DNA from 3 places in the Sporosarcina sp. P7 genome. Region 2 is predicted to be linked to each of the others. Evidence: riboswitches for the same ligand, from Rfam matches in the RefSeq annotation. Region 2 holds a riboswitch; each other region holds the start of a gene.
The links. A riboswitch is a leader RNA that binds a small molecule or an ion and turns the genes downstream of it on or off. The one in region 2 is predicted to bind S-adenosylmethionine.

Region 1 (5,749 bases), on a different contig from region 2:
CTGTTCCAATTTGGCGCAGCAGGCAATATCGGTCTTGATACTGCTCAAGCAGGCATTGTTGTAGCGATGCAGGCAGTCGGCGGCGCTGCCGGAAACATGATTTGTGTGCATAACGTCGTGGCTGCTTCGGCTACAGTTGGTCTGATAGGCAAGGAAGGGCTACTCATACGACGCGTCCTCTTCCCTCTAAGTTATTATCTGCTGACTGCAGGTTTCTTGGGAATGGCAATTATTCATGGAATTTTCAATATCTGGCTACTCATTGCAATCATCATTGTTGTTGGTTTTATAATGAAGATGTCCACAGATAAACGTAAGTTGTCTGCAAATATCTTGCGACAGCCATCATAAATAGCAACAATAAAAAAGAGCCTTATGGCTCTTTTTTCATACTGTTATTCATTTATCTTCGTGTGAGTACTTTCAAGCAAAATCAGCTTCGCTTTTTGGTTTCTCCCGTCACGATAGCCTGACAAACTGCCATCTTTCGCAATAACACGGTGACAAGGCACCACAACCATCACAGGATTCTTACCTATTGCAGATGCTACAGCACGAACAGATGACAATTTCCCAATCTGTACCGCAACTTCTGAATATGTCATAGTTTCACCATACGGTATTCGTTGTAGTGCTTCCCATACTTGCAGTTGAAACGATGTTCCTTTTAAATCAAGTGGAATCGCTGAAAAATCTTTCGTTGTACCCGATAAGTACTCCTTCATCTTGCTTATATAGACTCCGAGCTCTGTTTCATCTTCTATTAAGTCAACTGTATCAAACCGGTACGACCAGTCCTTCATACGTTCTACACTATCTTCAGCTAGTCCGGCATAGCACAGTCCCTGTTTTGTAGCGGCTATTGTTACAGTCCATTCATTAAAATCAAAATTTGTCCAATAAATCAGTTACGCCACTCCCCTTTCATCCGAACAACTTCAAGCCTACAGCACCGAAAATGATGAGCGATAAAAAGAAGAGACGTTTGATGCTAGCAGATTCTTTGAATATCAAAATCCCCATTAATACGGCTCCTGCCGCTCCTAACCCTGTCCATACCGCATACGCTGTACTCATCTGTATTTCGCGCATAGCAAGAGACAGGAAAACAAAACCAAAACCAAAAATCCCCACAATGAGTAACAGTCTTTTAATTGAACGCTTCTGTAAATAATAATTAATACTCACCACACCGAAAATCTCACCGAGACTGGCAATCATTAAGTATACCCAAGCCACTGTCAGCCACCTCCTTCTGCATCGGCTTTTTCATCTGTTGTCAGCTTAATGCCGACTACCCCAATGACGATGAATCCGATGAAGGTCAGCGTAACCCACGTAAAACCTGCTTGAAAGAAGAATATATCCACTAAAAGGATTGCAGCGGCACCAGATCCGGTAAAAACAGCGTATACCGTGCCGGAAGGTAATCTTTCACATGCTTTTATAATGAAATAAAAACTCAATACAATCGCCATAACCGTTCCGGTCCATTGCATTACAGTTTCAGAATAACGAAGACCGACTACCCAGAAGATCTCTATAACAGCCGCCAATGCGACATAGCCCCAAGCCAAAATGAAAATCTCCTTTCCATTATGAATAGTATCTATCAGTATAACAAATCTTTTACTGAAACAAAAAAATCAATAACTGATGTTAAAAGGAAACTTGCATCTAGTATATCTGCATGATAGAATAAATTCGTCAACAGTTTTTCCTATATTATGAATATTCTTATCGAGAGAGACGGAGGGATAGGCCCAGCGATGTCTCAGCAACCAGCCACAGGCACGGTGCTAATTCCAAGGGTGACAACCACCTTGAAGATGAGAATACTGTATACACTTGTATGTTCGAGGGCCTATTCGAAAAGAAGAGGTTCTTTTTTATTTTGCCGGGGGGGATGAATATTCATGACAAACAACGGATTAGAAACTAGATTAGTACAACTTGGAAACCACAGTGATGAGAAAACCGGAGCAGTCAATACACCGATATACTTGTCTACAGCGTACCACCATGAAGGTCTAGGCAAGTCCACGGGATATGATTACACACGAACAAAAAACCCTACGCGTTCTATCCTAGAGGATGGAATTGCAAACCTAGAATCAGGTGACCAAGGATTTGCATGTAGTTCTGGAATGGCAGCCATTCAACTTATTTTATCTTTATTTAAAACAGGTTCGGAACTATTGGCGCCTGAAGACTTATATGGCGGTACCTATCGCCTGTTTAATCAATATGAAGAGACGTATAATATTAAGACGCGTTACTTATCGTTCGATGATGTTTCAGAAGTCGAGCAAGCGATTACTGATCGTACAAAAGCGATCTTCTTGGAAACGCCTACAAATCCATTAATGCAAAACATAGCCATCAGTACGTATGCGGAATTGGCTAAAAAACATGATTTATTGCTAATTGTCGACAATACGTTTTTAACACCTTATTTCCAGCGGCCAATTGAGGAAGGCGCAGATATTGTCATTCATAGCGCAACGAAATATATCGGTGGACATAATGATGTGCTTGCAGGTCTAGTCGTGGCAAAAGGTGAGGATTTATGCGAACGTCTATTTACCAATCATAATGCGATTGGAGCTACATTGTCTCCTCTTGATTCATGGCTTGTCGTACGCGGTCTAAAAACTTTGCATTTACGCATGAAACAGCATGATGCAAATGCGAAAATGATGGTCTCTTATTTAGAACAAGAACCTCTTATTGCCGACGTGCTCTACGCTGGAATCGGTGGTATGTTATCATTCCGAGTACAAAATAGTGAGTGGGTCGGGCCATTCCTTGAAAATATGAACTTAATTTCATTCGCCGAGAGTTTGGGCGGTGTGGAAAGCTTCATTACGTATCCGACTACACAGACGCATATGGATATCCCATTAGAAGAACGTAATCGTCGTGGAGTAGACGATCGTTTGCTCCGTTTCTCAGTGGGAGTAGAAGATGTAGAAGATTTGATTGCGGATGTAAAACAAGCCCTTTATGCTGCAAAAGAGATAGTAGAAGGAGTAAAAGTTCAATAATAGTAAACAATACAACTCGAACAGTCAATTTAACTATGACAGTTCGAGTTATTTTAATTCATTTATAGCAAGACACGACCGATTGAATCTATACAAAAAAGCATCCAATTATATTGGATGCTTTTCTTTATTAATGAGCTTGATGCCATTTTTTCTTTTCACTCGCATAGACGACCGCTGCCGGTGCTGCGATAAACGTAAGCGCCGCCATTCCGGCGAACATACCCGCCAGTTCTTTACTTCCAAAGGAAAATCCAGTTGCTGCACCTAATACAATTCCTGCTAATACCGCCAACGCAACAATCTTATACATGTTAGACCCCCGACCTTTCATTTGTAAGACGCGATCGTCTCTCTGATTTATTCGTTGCTTTTATCATACTCTCATTGAGAACCTTTTTCAAGTACAATTGAGAATCTTTTTCAATGTTTGTTAACATGTACTATTATCGTATGTTGTAAGCAGTAGTTTAATGTGCAAGAAACAAAAAAACGTCAAGGCTTTTACACCTTGACGTTCAAATTTTTTATTCTTCTAGTAGTTTTAATGATTCACGATTAAAGGCTGGAATATCATCAGGTGTACGGCTTGTTACAAGTTGATTCTGACAGACTACGACTTCTTTGTCAGCGTATTTTGCACCCGCATACTCCATGTCTACGCGAATGGACGTATATCCCGTTGCATCGCGTCCTTCAAGTGTTTTTGCTGTTATGAGCAATTGTGGACCATGACAAATTGCAAATACAGGTTTTTTTGCATCCATAAATTCTTTGACAAACTTTACGAAACGATCATCTGCACGTAAAATATCCGGTGAAAATCCACCTGGAATAAACAATGCGTCATAATCTGACGATTTGACGTCAGCAATTGCTCTATCAATTTTCACTTTAGTATTTTCTTTCATACCCGTTACTTCTGATCCTGCTTCCGCACCGATCACTTCTACTTTATGTCCAGCTTCTTTATAAGCAGCAGCTGGTTTCAAGTATTCCGAGTCCTCGAACATATCTCCAAGTACTGTTGCAATTTTAGCCATAATGCTTACCACTCCTTATATGATGTTCTATAAATACTATTCCACATTATAAAGAGACTAAACATTATCACCCGTGATCTAGTTCCCCTTCAGCCGCCAAGTGAGTTATCATATTACTAGTTAATAAATATCTTTGTAGCTGAGTAGAGTCCTCCCCTACTCGTATAATTATGTCTACATGGGGGCACATATATAGTACAGAGCTGTATGTAGGGATGACTTCTTAAAAACGAATGAACAGGTTTTTTAACCGTAAATACTAAATAAAGGGGATGAATGTTGTTGGGGGTACACCAATACTTTAAAAGCTTATCTGATTTAGAACAAATTATTCGTTGTCCTGGAAAGTTCAAATTTCAAGAGCATTCTGTCGCTAGCCATTCATTTAAAGTGACAAAAATTGCCCAGTTTCTTGGGACTGTCGAAGAGGAATCTGGACAGAATGTGGATTGGAAAAGCCTATATGAAAAAGCATTAAACCATGATTACGCAGAACTATTCACAGGGGATATTAAGACACCTGTAAAATACGCTTCGAAAGAATTGAAGAAGCTATTCGGTGAAGTGGAAGAGGAAATGACAAGAAAGTTTATTGAAAAAGAATTTCCTACTGAATTTCAAGCTATATATTTGGAACGATTGAAAGAAGGTAAGGATAAAACATTGGAGGGACGTATCTTATCCGTTGCTGATAAAATTGATTTGCTGTACGAATCATTTGGTGAGATCCAAAAGGATAATCCAGAGCCATTGTTTATAGAAATTTACGAAGAAGCATTAAGGACAATACTGATGTTTCAAGACATGAACTGTGTAGAATACTTTTTAAAACATATACTTACAGATATGCTCAGTGAACGATTTACTGAACATAATGAGTTAACTGACATTACAATGCGAATAATAGAGGAACAGGAAGAGTAAAAGATATTTACAACCGAAGAAGTTAGAATTAGAGCATTTAAACTGAGTACATCGCTTCTACATCAATCAATAAATTAAGCGTTTCAGTTCAGAAGAACTTAGTTTTTTTCTCCTCCTGGCCATGGGGAATGAAAATCTTATGTTCTGCCCTATTAGTCTGAATGAGCATTTCTATGACACTTTTAATCAAAAATGCTCATTCTTTGATCGGGGCCTCCAGATTGCCCCCGCTTATTGCGGATGATAATGCGTGACCTTAAAAGCGAGTGTTACCACATGTAAGACATACTTGAGATAGGCGTAATATATTTCGCACTCACTCCCTTTTTCAACACAACCAGCAAGAACTTTAGTGCCGCCACTTTTATAATAGCAACGCAAAGTCGTTTCTCTAAAAGAATATCCCTATAATAACTAATATGGCGATAATAATACCACCGACTTGCCCGATTACTGCAGATGAAATGATAGGTTTCTTTTGAAATATATCAATGAGCTCAATATCCTCACGAAGTTGTTTTACCTCTTTACGAAGTTCATCCACTTCCTGATTCAACGTACTGATTTCCTCTGTCTGTCTTGTAACTAGCTGTTGCTTTTCTGAGTTGTTTTCATGCTGTTCCATACATGATCACTCCTTGTCTTTTCATTTCTATACGTTGTATCATACGTTTTAGTTTCAAAAAACAGAAGAACTTTCCATTGCTTTTCCGCTATTTCGGGTGTAAGATAAAT
Region 2 (5,749 bases):
ATTAACTGTTTCTCCGAGATTACGCTTCAAAATACCTTTGACTGTGTTACGTGTTAATGCGCGCACATCGTAGTTTGCCAATTCACCAGCATATTGAATATTGATTTCATGGATAACCGAGTTCTGAATTTGGGATAAGAACATACCCAACTTCTCTGTAAGATCGAAGAATGGTTCGATTTTTGCCAATACATCACGGGAAACAGATGGCAAGTTTACTGGGTTACGAACCGAACCAATTGTCAAGAAGTTTACTACGTCACGGCTTACGTCAACTGCAACCGATTCTTGTGCTTCGAATGTACTTGCACCCAAGTGTGGAGTTGCTATTACTTCAGGTAATGTCAATAATTTGTGGTCAAGGAATGGTTCTTCTTCGAACACATCCAGTGCCGCGCCCGCCACTTTACCAGCAACAATTGCATCGTATAAAGCATCTTCATCAATAATTCCACCGCGTGCACAGTTGATAATTTGTACGCCGTCTTTCATTTTCTCGAATGCTTCTTTGTTGATCATTCTACGTGTTTCTTTAAGTAAAGGCGTATGAACTGTAATGAAATCAGCTACTTCAAGCACTTCATCTACAGTTCCAATTTCTATGCCCAATTTTTTCGCGATGTCTTCCGTTAAGTAGGGGTCATACGCCACTACATTCATACGTTGTCCTCTTGCACGTCTTGCAACTTCAGCCCCGATGCGGCCGAGTCCAATAATTCCCAAAGTTTTGTCTTTCAATTCCACGCCAAGGAATGATTTTCTATCCCATTTATTGTTTTTCAACGAGTTGAAAGCTTGAGGGATTTTGCGTGCCATGGACATCATCATTGCAACTGTGTGCTCGGCTGCAGAGTTTGTATTGCCATCCGGCGCATTCACAACGATAATTCCTTTTTCGGTAGCTGCGTCCAAATCGATATTATCGACTCCTACACCTGCACGACCAATGATCTTTAATTGATCAGCTGCTTCCAACAATTCTTTTGTAACTGTTGTCTGACTGCGTACTAGTAATGCATCGAAATCTTTAATACGTTCTTTCAGCTGATCTGGTGTCAGGTCCGTCTCCATTACTATTTCAAAACCTTCTGCCTGTCGTAATGGGAAAATTCCGTCTTCGCTAAGTGGATCACTAATAAGTATTTTAAAAGCCATGATATTCATTCTCTCCTTCAATTGTTTGTAGTGGATTTTTTTGTTGGAAAAGCTAAGTATAATTGATCGTCTATGTAAGTTGCGCGCTACCCCCCTTATAGGTAAAATAAAAAAGCCTTTCATCCCTTACATATAAGTAAGGGGCGAAAAGCTCAATAAACTAACGCGGTACCACCCTTGTTTTGCTGCAATTGCAGCCTTCATTCAGCATGCGTAACGTGCATGTGACGGATCAGCCTACTAAAATGTTCAGCGAATCAATTCGGAAGTGCCCCCAACCTCGGAATTTGCTAACTTTCACCACTGTGTCAGCTCTCTGGAAAATTCTTTTCAGGAAGGTATGTCTTCGTCAAAATTGTTTAGCAACTATTAATTTAGAATTAATCATAACACGTCAAAAACTATTGTCAATTGCTTTTCCAGAAAAAACGAAAAACTGTTAAACGCGAACGGTATTATTGAATTATTTGTGAACGTTCGTGTTTTGGGAGTTAATTATAAAAAAACATCTTGAATTTAACCAAGTGAAAGGAAATAGCATAAGTCGTCTGAAAGGAAGAAATGCAGGTATAAGTGTTATAGTGTGCGTATACTATTCATTTAGAGGAGTGTTGGAAATTGAAAAAGTTAGAATCTCTTGAGCAATTTGAGCAACTTAAACAAGAGGAAAAGGTGATTTTCTTATTCACTGCAGATTGCAGAGTAATTGAACCATTCTTGCCGACATTGGAAACAGAATTTGCAGAGTATGAATTTGTTACAATTGATCGTGATGAATTTATAGATTTATGCAGTCAGTTGGATATATTCGGTATTCCTAGCTTCGTAGCATTCAGCAAAGGAACGGAGACAGGTCGTTTTGTCAGTAAGAATCGTAAAACTAAGGAAGAGATCGAAGAGTTTATTAATAGCTTAACGTAATGAAATGGTTGCCAGCGGGAAGATATGTGGCAATTAAACAAAAGGACTGAAGACAACTGCAGAAGTTGTTTTCGGTCCTTTTTATATAAGAAAATTAGCTACAAGAAGCTTTTATGTCGTGTATTACGTGAAATCTTTTAGTTGTTCCATAAGGATTTTAGCGCCTTGTGGACTGATATATATTCCGTTTGACAATAGTTTGTTTTCATCCATCACATCACCCGTGATAAAACATGCCCTGTTGATCTGATATTTTCTCAAAATGATTCTATCGTATTCTACGAAAATTTCAATCGGGTCGCCCTTATCGATCGACAAAGAATTTCGAAGTTCTTTTGGAATAACAATTCTACCGAGATGATCCACTTTACGAACAATACCTAAAGACTTCATAAGCTCCTCCTCGAAGAAAAGTAGTGGGTAATTTCTATTATACACCAAAACATATCATCTACAATTTACAAAACTTAAATGCGCAGAACAATTTGATAATTCTGCTATACAATTAATTTATTAATGCTATAATAGTCAGTAATTAAATATTTCTTATCAAGAGAAGCTGAGGGATTTGGCCTGATGAAGCTTCAGCAACCTCTGTACATACAGGAAGGTGCTACCTCCAACAAGATTGTTGTCTTGAGAGATAAGAACGGTGAACGGTCAACCCTCCTTTTCTTATCTAAGAGAAATGAGGGTTTTTTTGTATAGAAATTGTAATAAATGAAAGTCAAGGGGGAAATAGAATGCCGATTAATATACCAAAACATTTACCTGCAGTAGAATTATTGAAAGAAGAAAAAATCTTTATAATGGATGAAGAACGTGCGACAACACAGGATATCCGCCCAATCAATATTTTAATTTTGAACTTGATGCCTGAAAAAGAGAAGACGGAGTTACAATTGCTCCGATTACTTGGTAATACACCTTTACAAGTGAATGTCACATTTCTTAATACAGCTAGCTATGTTTCGAAAAACGTCAGTCAGAATCATTTAGAAACGTTCTATACCACTTTTGAACATGTGAAAAATCGCCGTTTTGATGGCATGATTATCACGGGTGCTCCAATCGAACTTCTACAATTTGAAGATGTAGTCTATTGGAGGGAGTTGGAAGAAATCATGGAATGGACAAAAACGAATGTTACATCTGTCCTCCATATTTGCTGGGGTGCTCAAGCGGCTCTTTATCATCACTACGGAATTGAAAAGTTCGAGTTGCCAAAGAAATGTTTTGGAGTATTCTCACATGATATTACCGATCCGACAGTAAACTTGGCACGTGGATTCAATGATGTATATGTAGCGCCACACTCACGCCATACCGGAGTTTCATTAGAAGAGATAAAGAATCATCCCGATTTGACTCTACTTTCTGCTTCTGAAGAGGCTGGTGCATTCATTGTGATCTCAAATGATGCAAAACATATTATGGTAACTGGACATTTAGAGTATGATGCACACACATTAGGAGATGAATATGCCCGCGATTTAGAAAAAGGTGCGGACATTGATATGCCTGTAAATTATTATCCGAACGATGATCCATCCAAAGAACCTATAAATACTTGGCGTTCCCACACGCATTTATTATTCTCCAATTGGCTCAATTACTATGTCTACCAGAAAACTCCTTATAACTGGAATTAAAGTAATTAGTGTATAAACTTCTATAGTTTGCACATACTCCGACTACTGGAGGTGTATGCAGTGAACATAGATGAATTTTGGCAATTATCCTTTTGGGAAATGACTATGCGAACGGTGATCTCATTTGTTGTGCTGTTGATTTTGGCGCGTTTTATGGGGAAAAAACAAGTGTCCCAATTGACTTTCTTTCATTATGTGACAGGTATAACAATCGGTTCAATTGCGGCAAATTTGGCGGGAGAGTCTGAAACGCCATTCTTGAACGGCTTATATGGAATGGTTTTGTGGGCAACGTTGACAATTGTTGCTAATTTTTTATCATTCAAATCCATTAAACTCCGCGTATTACTCGATGATAAACCGATGATTGTCATTCAAAATGGAAAGATTTTGGAAGGTTCCATGCGTAAATTACGGTTGAGTTTCAATGATATAAATATGATGCTACGGGAGCAGTCGGTATTTTCGATGAAAGATGTCAATTACGCGATATTCGAAACGAATGGTAATTTAAGTGTCATGCTGAATGCAAGCGAGAAATATGCTACAAAGAAAGATGTCAAAGCACCAGCACCACCGCCAAAATATATTCCGACTGAAATTATTACTAACGGGATAGTAGAAGAGAAAAATATGAGAGAACTTCAATTAACCGACACGTGGCTAACTGAACAGCTAAAAAAACAAGGGATTTCCAAGCCAGAGCATGTTCTCTATGCAGAAATTCAGACAGATGGTAGTTTATATATTAATACATTAAAATCGACTTGACGTGAAGAGCCCTGATTTAATCAGGACTTTTCACGTTTTTTATAAGATTTCCCAATTTCTTTTTTTTGCTACAACGGTAAGTTTTTCATCTGGACGAACTGCTACTGGGCACCCAACCTTCTCTAAGACTGGAAGGTCGGAAATGCTGTCTCCATATGCGAAGCTATTGTCCCAGTCAACAGTTACTCCTTGTAGCGCTTGAGAAATTTGTTCATTTTTACGCGTACCTTGAATATGTAGGAATGGCCGATCCATTGCAATCTTTTCACCAATAGAAGGGATGTCTGTACCAATAACTTGATCAAATGTCAGGTGACTAGTGACTGCTTTTAAAAAAGGAGTATAAGCACCAGAAACGAGTAGGACATGGTAACCTTCCTTTCGATGTTCTGTCAGTCGATTAATGACTAGTTCATTGAAGTCAGGCATCATTTTATTATGCATACTTTTGAAAAACTCAAGTAGTTCTGTCATCGTCAATGAATCCAGGGCTTGTAGATAAAGGCGCATTGAGCGCTCTTTCATAATAGATTCGGGTAGTAATTTTAATTTATAGCGAATATATAGTGGTAATATCGAACGGTAAAAATTTTTATAATACTGCTTGTACGTAGGATGATTCTTTAAATGCTCCATCAGTAATTTAAAGGTTTCTTTAGTGTACAACGTACCATCAAAATCAAAGATCGCAACCCTCATATTAACACTCCTCCATTCTGTTCTTCTTCATAGTATACAAATATAACGAGTGTAAAAGCAAAAAGCAGATGGAGAAAACTCCATCTGCTTGATTTATTACTTATTGTAGGTTGTTGGGCGTACCCGGTTGACCTTGTGAAGGCGCAAAAGAATTAAGCAACATATTCATATCCTGATCATTTAATTGTGGAACTTGATAATAGTGATGTTTGTTTTGGTAAATGGACAACTCGTATGCCATTTCTATACAGTTGGGTACGGAATCTGCAAGCACACGGCGAACGACTGGATTACATACTTCTAATGAAGCAGCCGTTTTGCCTGTAGCGCCTTCTTTTGTAGCGCCCAACAAAAAGCCGGAGATGATTTCATCATTGATTTCACCTGTAGATTGAATCGGCTTAGTAGGTGCCTTTTCTTTCATACCATAAATGAAGTCGCTGCCTGCCTTCATTTGATAGCGTTGTGTAGGATGTGAGGGATCTTTGCCTGTCTTGAAACTTTCGACAAGGATATTATACTCATCCAGCATGAATCGGTATTGTCGATCG
Region 3 (5,749 bases), on a different contig from region 2:
CATAGTCACCATTCAAAGTATTGTGAAAACTTTTCGTGTAGGCACTGACTATTCAAGTTTAACCAAGTTCCTCACCGTACTCTCTGCTTCCTCATCCACTGCGTCGCTACAAATTTCTCTCCGATTTCGATCGGTGCGCCACCGTGCAACGTCAAGTCGTTCAACAACGGATCGTTATAGAAATACTCGAAATAAACGGCCATTCCTTTTTGAGGCGTGACGGACAGTTTCAGATGGGGGAAGAATGTTTCGCCACCTTGTTCGACATCGTTCAAGTACATGACGAGCGTGCTGATTCGATTGTTGGTAACATTGCTAGTCGATGAGAAGAAGTCATGGTGCGCTTTATATTGCTGGCCCGGCAGATAATGAAGAATCTGGAGTCTTTCGCCGTGTTCGATAGGAATGTTCATAACTGCTTCAATCCGTTTTTCAATTCTCATAACAACCGGGTTATCCTGTTCCTCAAGAAACATGCTGCTGCTTGTCCTAATCTCATTTTCCGCATGGACCATGCCGATTTTGGATCGTTTCATCTTGTCTGTCGAGAGTCGGATCAGTTCATCACATTCTTCGTCACTCAACATATTTCCTAAGACGACGACTAATGGTTCTTCGACTTTTGCAATAATTTCGATGTCACGATCCGTTACGATTCTCTTACCTACATGATTAAATATCGTTTGTTCTTTATTTTCCGCTATCAACTTAGAACACCTCTTTACTAGTTTGATTACTTTAAATCAAATACAGTGTAACGTGATGATTGTATAGCCAATATCGGACTTCTCTTGAGTTTCACACTTCCTCTTTGAAATTGAATTCAATATATTTTAGCATGCTAGATTGTCTGACGTAAATTTTGAATATAGTAAAAAGGCTCATAATAATGCCCTAGGAATTGAGATCCGTTTTGTCTAGTCATAAACTCTCGACTTCAACACGCCCCGAGAAAAACGTGGCTCCACCGCCCATGTCGGCAATTCGATCTGGTGTTAAGGCGTTCACAAGGTGTTTTTGGTCTGAAATATTTCCCCAAATCCCTTGACTGACAACAACTCCCGGAAGTACTTGTTCGCCGACAGAGACAATAAATTCACATTCCCCGCGCTCATTCCAAATACGAACGGTCGTTTTGTCCTCGATTCCTCGCTCTTTCGCGTCGTGCAAATTCATAAACAATTTAGGTTCTTTTTCAAGTTTAATATGTTTTTCATTGTTCGAAAAAATGGTATTCATAAAATTATGGTTAATTGCAGGTATATACAGTAACGGATAATCGGAATCTTGAATAATCGGAATATACGTAGGAAGAGCTGGTAATCCTGCCGATTTCATTTGTTCTGAATACAATTCGATTTTTCCGCTTGGTGTTTTTAAATGGTTCAATGGATTGCGTGTATCGCTCGCTTTCATATAGCGTTTATCCTTTAATGCGGCATACGACACTTCGGATAAATGAGGGTTGGACAAATCGCTTAACGCTTGATTGATCATTTCAGCGTCATCATCTAGGAAAGGTTGCTCGTCAAAGCCCATAGCTTGCGCTAATAATCTAAAAACGTCAGGGTTGGATTTACTCTCCCCGTAGGTCTCAATAACTGGTTCTTGCAAATGAATATAGTGATGCCAGAAAGACGTATAGAAGTCGGTGTTTTCAAATGCGGATGTCGCCGGTAGAACAATATCGGCAAACAACGCAGTGTCCGTCAAGAACAAATCATGAACCACTGTAAACAAGTCCTTACGTGCCAAGCCTTCCTGTACTTTATTGGCATCCGGTGCGACAACAGCTGGGTTGCTATTATAGACATACAAAGAGCGAACCGGCTGTTGTTCCTCCAGTAATACTTGTCCCAATAAATTCATATTGAATTTACGCGTTGGCTTTTTCTGAAGTTCCGGACGTTCCAGTGCGGCGATATTATGTGTCAAATAGTCCGAATTTGATTTAACCGCCCCTCCGCCCTTTAATTCCCACTGCCCTGTCAATGCAGGCAAGCAAGTGATAGTCCGGACTATCATGCCGCCATTATCATGATGTTGTAACCCATTGCCGATGCGAATCATGGAAGGGGAGACGGTCCCATACATCCGCGCCAACTCATAGATATCTTCCTCTGGCACACCCGTAATGGTGGAAACCATTTGGGGATCATAGTATTTTACATGTTCGCCGAGCGCTTCATGGCCGATTGTATATTGCTCCAAAAATGCTTGATTAACTAGCTTTTCTTTATAAAGAATATGCATAATTCCGAGTGCAAGCGCTCCGTCAGTTCCCGGAAGAATGGGAATGAACCAGTCAGCCATGCGCCCAGTTTGGTTTTTATGGACGTCAATGACGATAACTTTCGCGCCGCTCTTCTTCGCCTTTTGCGCAATCATAATTTGGTGCATATTCGTACTGACGGCGTTGATGCCCCAAAAAATAAATAATTTCGTATCCTTCATCTCTTCTGGATCTGTTCCATAACGCCCACCCATTGTGTAATTGTAGCCGGCTTCACCAGCGACTGAACAAATGGTTCGATCCAGTTGACTCGAACCCAGACGGTTGAAGAAACGGCGATCCATCCCCTTAGAACTAAGTTTCCCCATATTTGCATAGAAACTGTAGGGAAGAATTGATTCTGGGCCTTCTTCAGAAATTAATTTTTTCCATTGATTTGTAATAGTTGTAATGGCTTCTTGCCAACTGATTGGAACGAATTGCCCATCGCCTTTTTCCCCGATTCGTTTCAAAGGAGTAGTAATCCGATTTTGATCGTAAATCCGTTCAGCCATATGCCGAACTTTGTTGCAAATACTTCCTTTTGTGATTGGATGTTCGGGATCACCTTCAATTTTAATGATTTTACCATCTTCTTTATGAATCAACAGTCCACACTGGTCTGGACAATCCAGAGAACAAACCGAGGGGACGATACCATTTTCTACATCAATATATGATTGCATTATACAAGTCCTTTCTACTAGAATAATTTTGTAATATAATATGGAATCCTGACATCGCTGAAGTTTCTAAATAAAGTAGTTATTTACATTCTGGAAATTGCGTTGATTGTAAAGGAATGCGTCTTCCTAAAGTATGGATCCGCGTTATTCCAATTTTAGTGAAAAATGCTCACTTATGAAGTTGATATAAACAAATGATTTTGCTAATTAGTATATCATACTATGGCAGTATATTTAGAAAGTTTCAATAACTGGTTGACTTAAAATTGATTATTATGTACAGTGAGTTCATTAGGTCTGTTTTTATTATATTCTACTAATTTCATATTATTTTTCTATCGAGAGAAGTTGAGGGACTGGCCCTATGAAACTTCGGCAACATAATTGTGCCAAATCCAGCAAGCGTAGCTTGAGAGATAGAAAGAGGAATGTATATTTATATTGCGCTAGCGATGAATACCAACGACTCTTTCTGTTTTTCACAGAAAGTTTTTTTGTTTTGTAAAGACATTACAAAACTGATATGAATGGAGGGCACTGATGTGTTGGAGAGAATTGGAATCACGAAAAACTTAGGTTGGGGCTTTTTTGGTGTGATGTTGTTTATGATGGGAGATGGAATTGAAGCCGGTTGGTTAAGCCCATTCTTAATTGAAAGCGGATTAACGATTCAGCAATCAGCTGCAATATTCACAGTGTATGGAATCTCGATCGCACTGTCATCTTGGTTCTCAGGTGTCTGTGTTGATGTTTTTGGCCCGAAACGTACAATGGCCATCGGATTAGCCGTCTATATTATCGGTACGGCAGGGTTTATTACATATGGCTTTTCTACGATGAATTACCCGATCATGCTTTTAACTTATTTCATAAAAGGTTTTGGTTATCCGTTATTTGCTTATTCTTTCTTGACATGGGTCATTTATAAGACACCGCAAAATAAATTGAGTTCTGCCGTTGGTTGGTTCTGGTTTGTATTTTGTGCGGGAATGATGGTACTTGGTGCGTGGTATTCAAGTGTGGCGATCCAATATCTCGGTTACATCAATACAATGTGGACATCCATTTTCTGGGTTAGTCTTGGTGCGGTTTTAGCTTTAATTATCAATAAAGACAAGTTTGAAAAGAAGAAACTAGCGAACAAAAAAGAAGCAGTCAAAGAATTATTGAAAGGTATTACCATTTTGAAATCAAACCCGAGAGTTGCTGCGGGCGGGGTTGTCCGCGTTATCAATAGTTTAAGTGTTTATGGATTCCCGGTATTCCTACCCATGCATATGGCACAACACGGTATTGAAACAACTGCTTGGCTGCAATTATGGGGAACATTCTTCTTAGGAAATATTATCTTTAATTTAGTGTTCGGCTTCATTGGAGACAAATTCGGTTGGAAAAACACGATCATTTGGTTTGGTGGAGTTGGATGTGCAATATTCACGCCACTTCTGTTCTATATACCGGTGATTACAAATGGTAGCATTGTTATGACAAGCATTGTCGGATTCGTTTGGGGTGGTTTAGTAGCGGGCTATGTTCCAATTGGTGCACTGGTACCTTCCGTTGCAGGTGAAGATAAAGGCGCGGCAATGTCCGTGTTGAATTTTTCTGCGGGTTTATCAACATTCGTAGCACCAGCGATCGCTTTAACGTTTATCGGGCTCGTTGGAGCGGAAGGGGTCGTGTGGATCTTCAGTGCCCTCTACCTAGTGAGTGCAATTATCGTAAAATTCATTCGTATACCGGAAGAAGAAAGTAGAAAGATGCAGGAAAAAGCTTTACTAGTAACCTCGTGAAATTACCGCTAGGTAGGCGGTGAATGATATAGTATAAGAAGGACTTTTATAACACAAACAGGCTGTGTACGCCTCTACTAGACAAGTGGATTTGGGCACGTGCATTCATAAAAAAGGAGATGTTGTCAATGGTTGAAAAGAATATTGAAAAGGCTGCATTTGCTGGAGGATGTTTCTGGTGCATGGTGAAACCGTTTAAAGAATGGCCAGGTGTCCAAGACATCGTGTCAGGATATATGGGCGGACATCTGGATAATCCAACGTATGAAGACGTGAAAAAAGGTACATCCGGTCATACGGAAGTCGTTGAAATCACATTTGATCCTGCCTTATTCCCATATGAGAAGTTGCTTGAAGTATTCTGGCAACAAATCGATCCGACAGATGCAGAAGGTCAATTTCACGACCGGGGCTCATCTTACACAACCGCTATTTTTTATTACACAGATACGCAACGGGAAGCTGCCGAAAAATCGAAAGCTGACCTAGCTGCAAGTGGTATTTTCACAAAACCTATCGTTACAACCATCCGCCCCGCAGAAACATTCTATCGGGCAGAAGAATACCATCAAGATTATTATATAAAAGAACAAGAACATTACAAGGACAACCGTGCACGTTCAGGACGCAATGAATTTATTGCTGAGCACTGGAGTAAATAACCCTAATGGTAAGAAGGACGAGCGTATTCATAGAACGCTCGTCCTTTTTGTTTGGAATGGTAGTTTAATAAAAGGCCAGGCAATGTTTAACTATAGCTGTCCATAATTGCTTAGTCTGGGGCGTCACGGTGTAAATTTTTTTGTTGTCAAATGAAATAATCATCAATAGATCTCCATATACTGTACCGCTCAGACCTTAGACTGATGCACAGTTCAGTCATCTGATGGACTCAATTTTATCAAGTTTCGCTTATGATAGAGTAAAGGGGTGTGAATATGCGGAAAACACTGTTAATAATTGCGGGAGTAGTACTATTAGGTGTAGTTAGCTTTTGG

Region 1: another riboswitch for S-adenosylmethionine. It lies ahead of CSV60_RS07425 (methionine biosynthesis PLP-dependent protein); the one in region 2 lies ahead of metA (homoserine O-acetyltransferase MetA).
Region 3: another riboswitch for S-adenosylmethionine. It lies ahead of CSV60_RS07910 (MFS transporter); the one in region 2 lies ahead of metA (homoserine O-acetyltransferase MetA).

What each region holds. Positions count from the first base shown of each region.
Region 1 is NZ_PDZF01000006.1:16,014-21,762, forward strand. Features, by position in the region: gene CSV60_RS07405 (L-lactate permease) at 1-351, shown strand, start outside; gene CSV60_RS07410 (methylated-DNA--[protein]-cysteine S-methyltransferase) at 396-908, opposite strand; gene CSV60_RS07415 (DMT family transporter) at 925-1,239, opposite strand; gene CSV60_RS07420 (DMT family transporter) at 1,242-1,577, opposite strand; SAM riboswitch class I at 1,735-1,836, shown strand; gene CSV60_RS07425 (methionine biosynthesis PLP-dependent protein) at 1,917-3,047, shown strand; gene CSV60_RS07430 (hypothetical protein) at 3,178-3,360, opposite strand; gene CSV60_RS07435 (type 1 glutamine amidotransferase domain-containing protein) at 3,575-4,090, opposite strand; gene CSV60_RS07440 (HD domain-containing protein) at 4,373-5,014, shown strand; gene CSV60_RS07445 (hypothetical protein) at 5,406-5,639, opposite strand.
Region 2 is NZ_PDZF01000008.1:66,190-71,938, forward strand. Features, by position in the region: gene serA (phosphoglycerate dehydrogenase) at 1-1,155, opposite strand, end outside; gene CSV60_RS09440 (thioredoxin family protein) at 1,774-2,076, shown strand; gene CSV60_RS09445 (AbrB/MazE/SpoVT family DNA-binding domain-containing protein) at 2,200-2,469, opposite strand; SAM riboswitch class I at 2,620-2,726, shown strand; gene metA (homoserine O-acetyltransferase MetA) at 2,820-3,728, shown strand; gene CSV60_RS09455 (YetF domain-containing protein) at 3,795-4,499, shown strand; gene CSV60_RS09460 (HAD family hydrolase) at 4,539-5,198, opposite strand; gene CSV60_RS09465 (spore coat protein) at 5,299-5,749, opposite strand, start outside.
Region 3 is NZ_PDZF01000006.1:112,066-117,814, reverse strand. Features, by position in the region: gene CSV60_RS07920 (2OG-Fe(II) oxygenase) at 72-707, opposite strand; gene CSV60_RS07915 (molybdopterin oxidoreductase family protein) at 922-2,958, opposite strand; SAM riboswitch class I at 3,291-3,381, shown strand; gene CSV60_RS07910 (MFS transporter) at 3,501-4,751, shown strand; gene msrA (peptide-methionine (S)-S-oxide reductase MsrA) at 4,880-5,413, shown strand; gene CSV60_RS07900 (toast rack family protein) at 5,690-5,749, shown strand, end outside.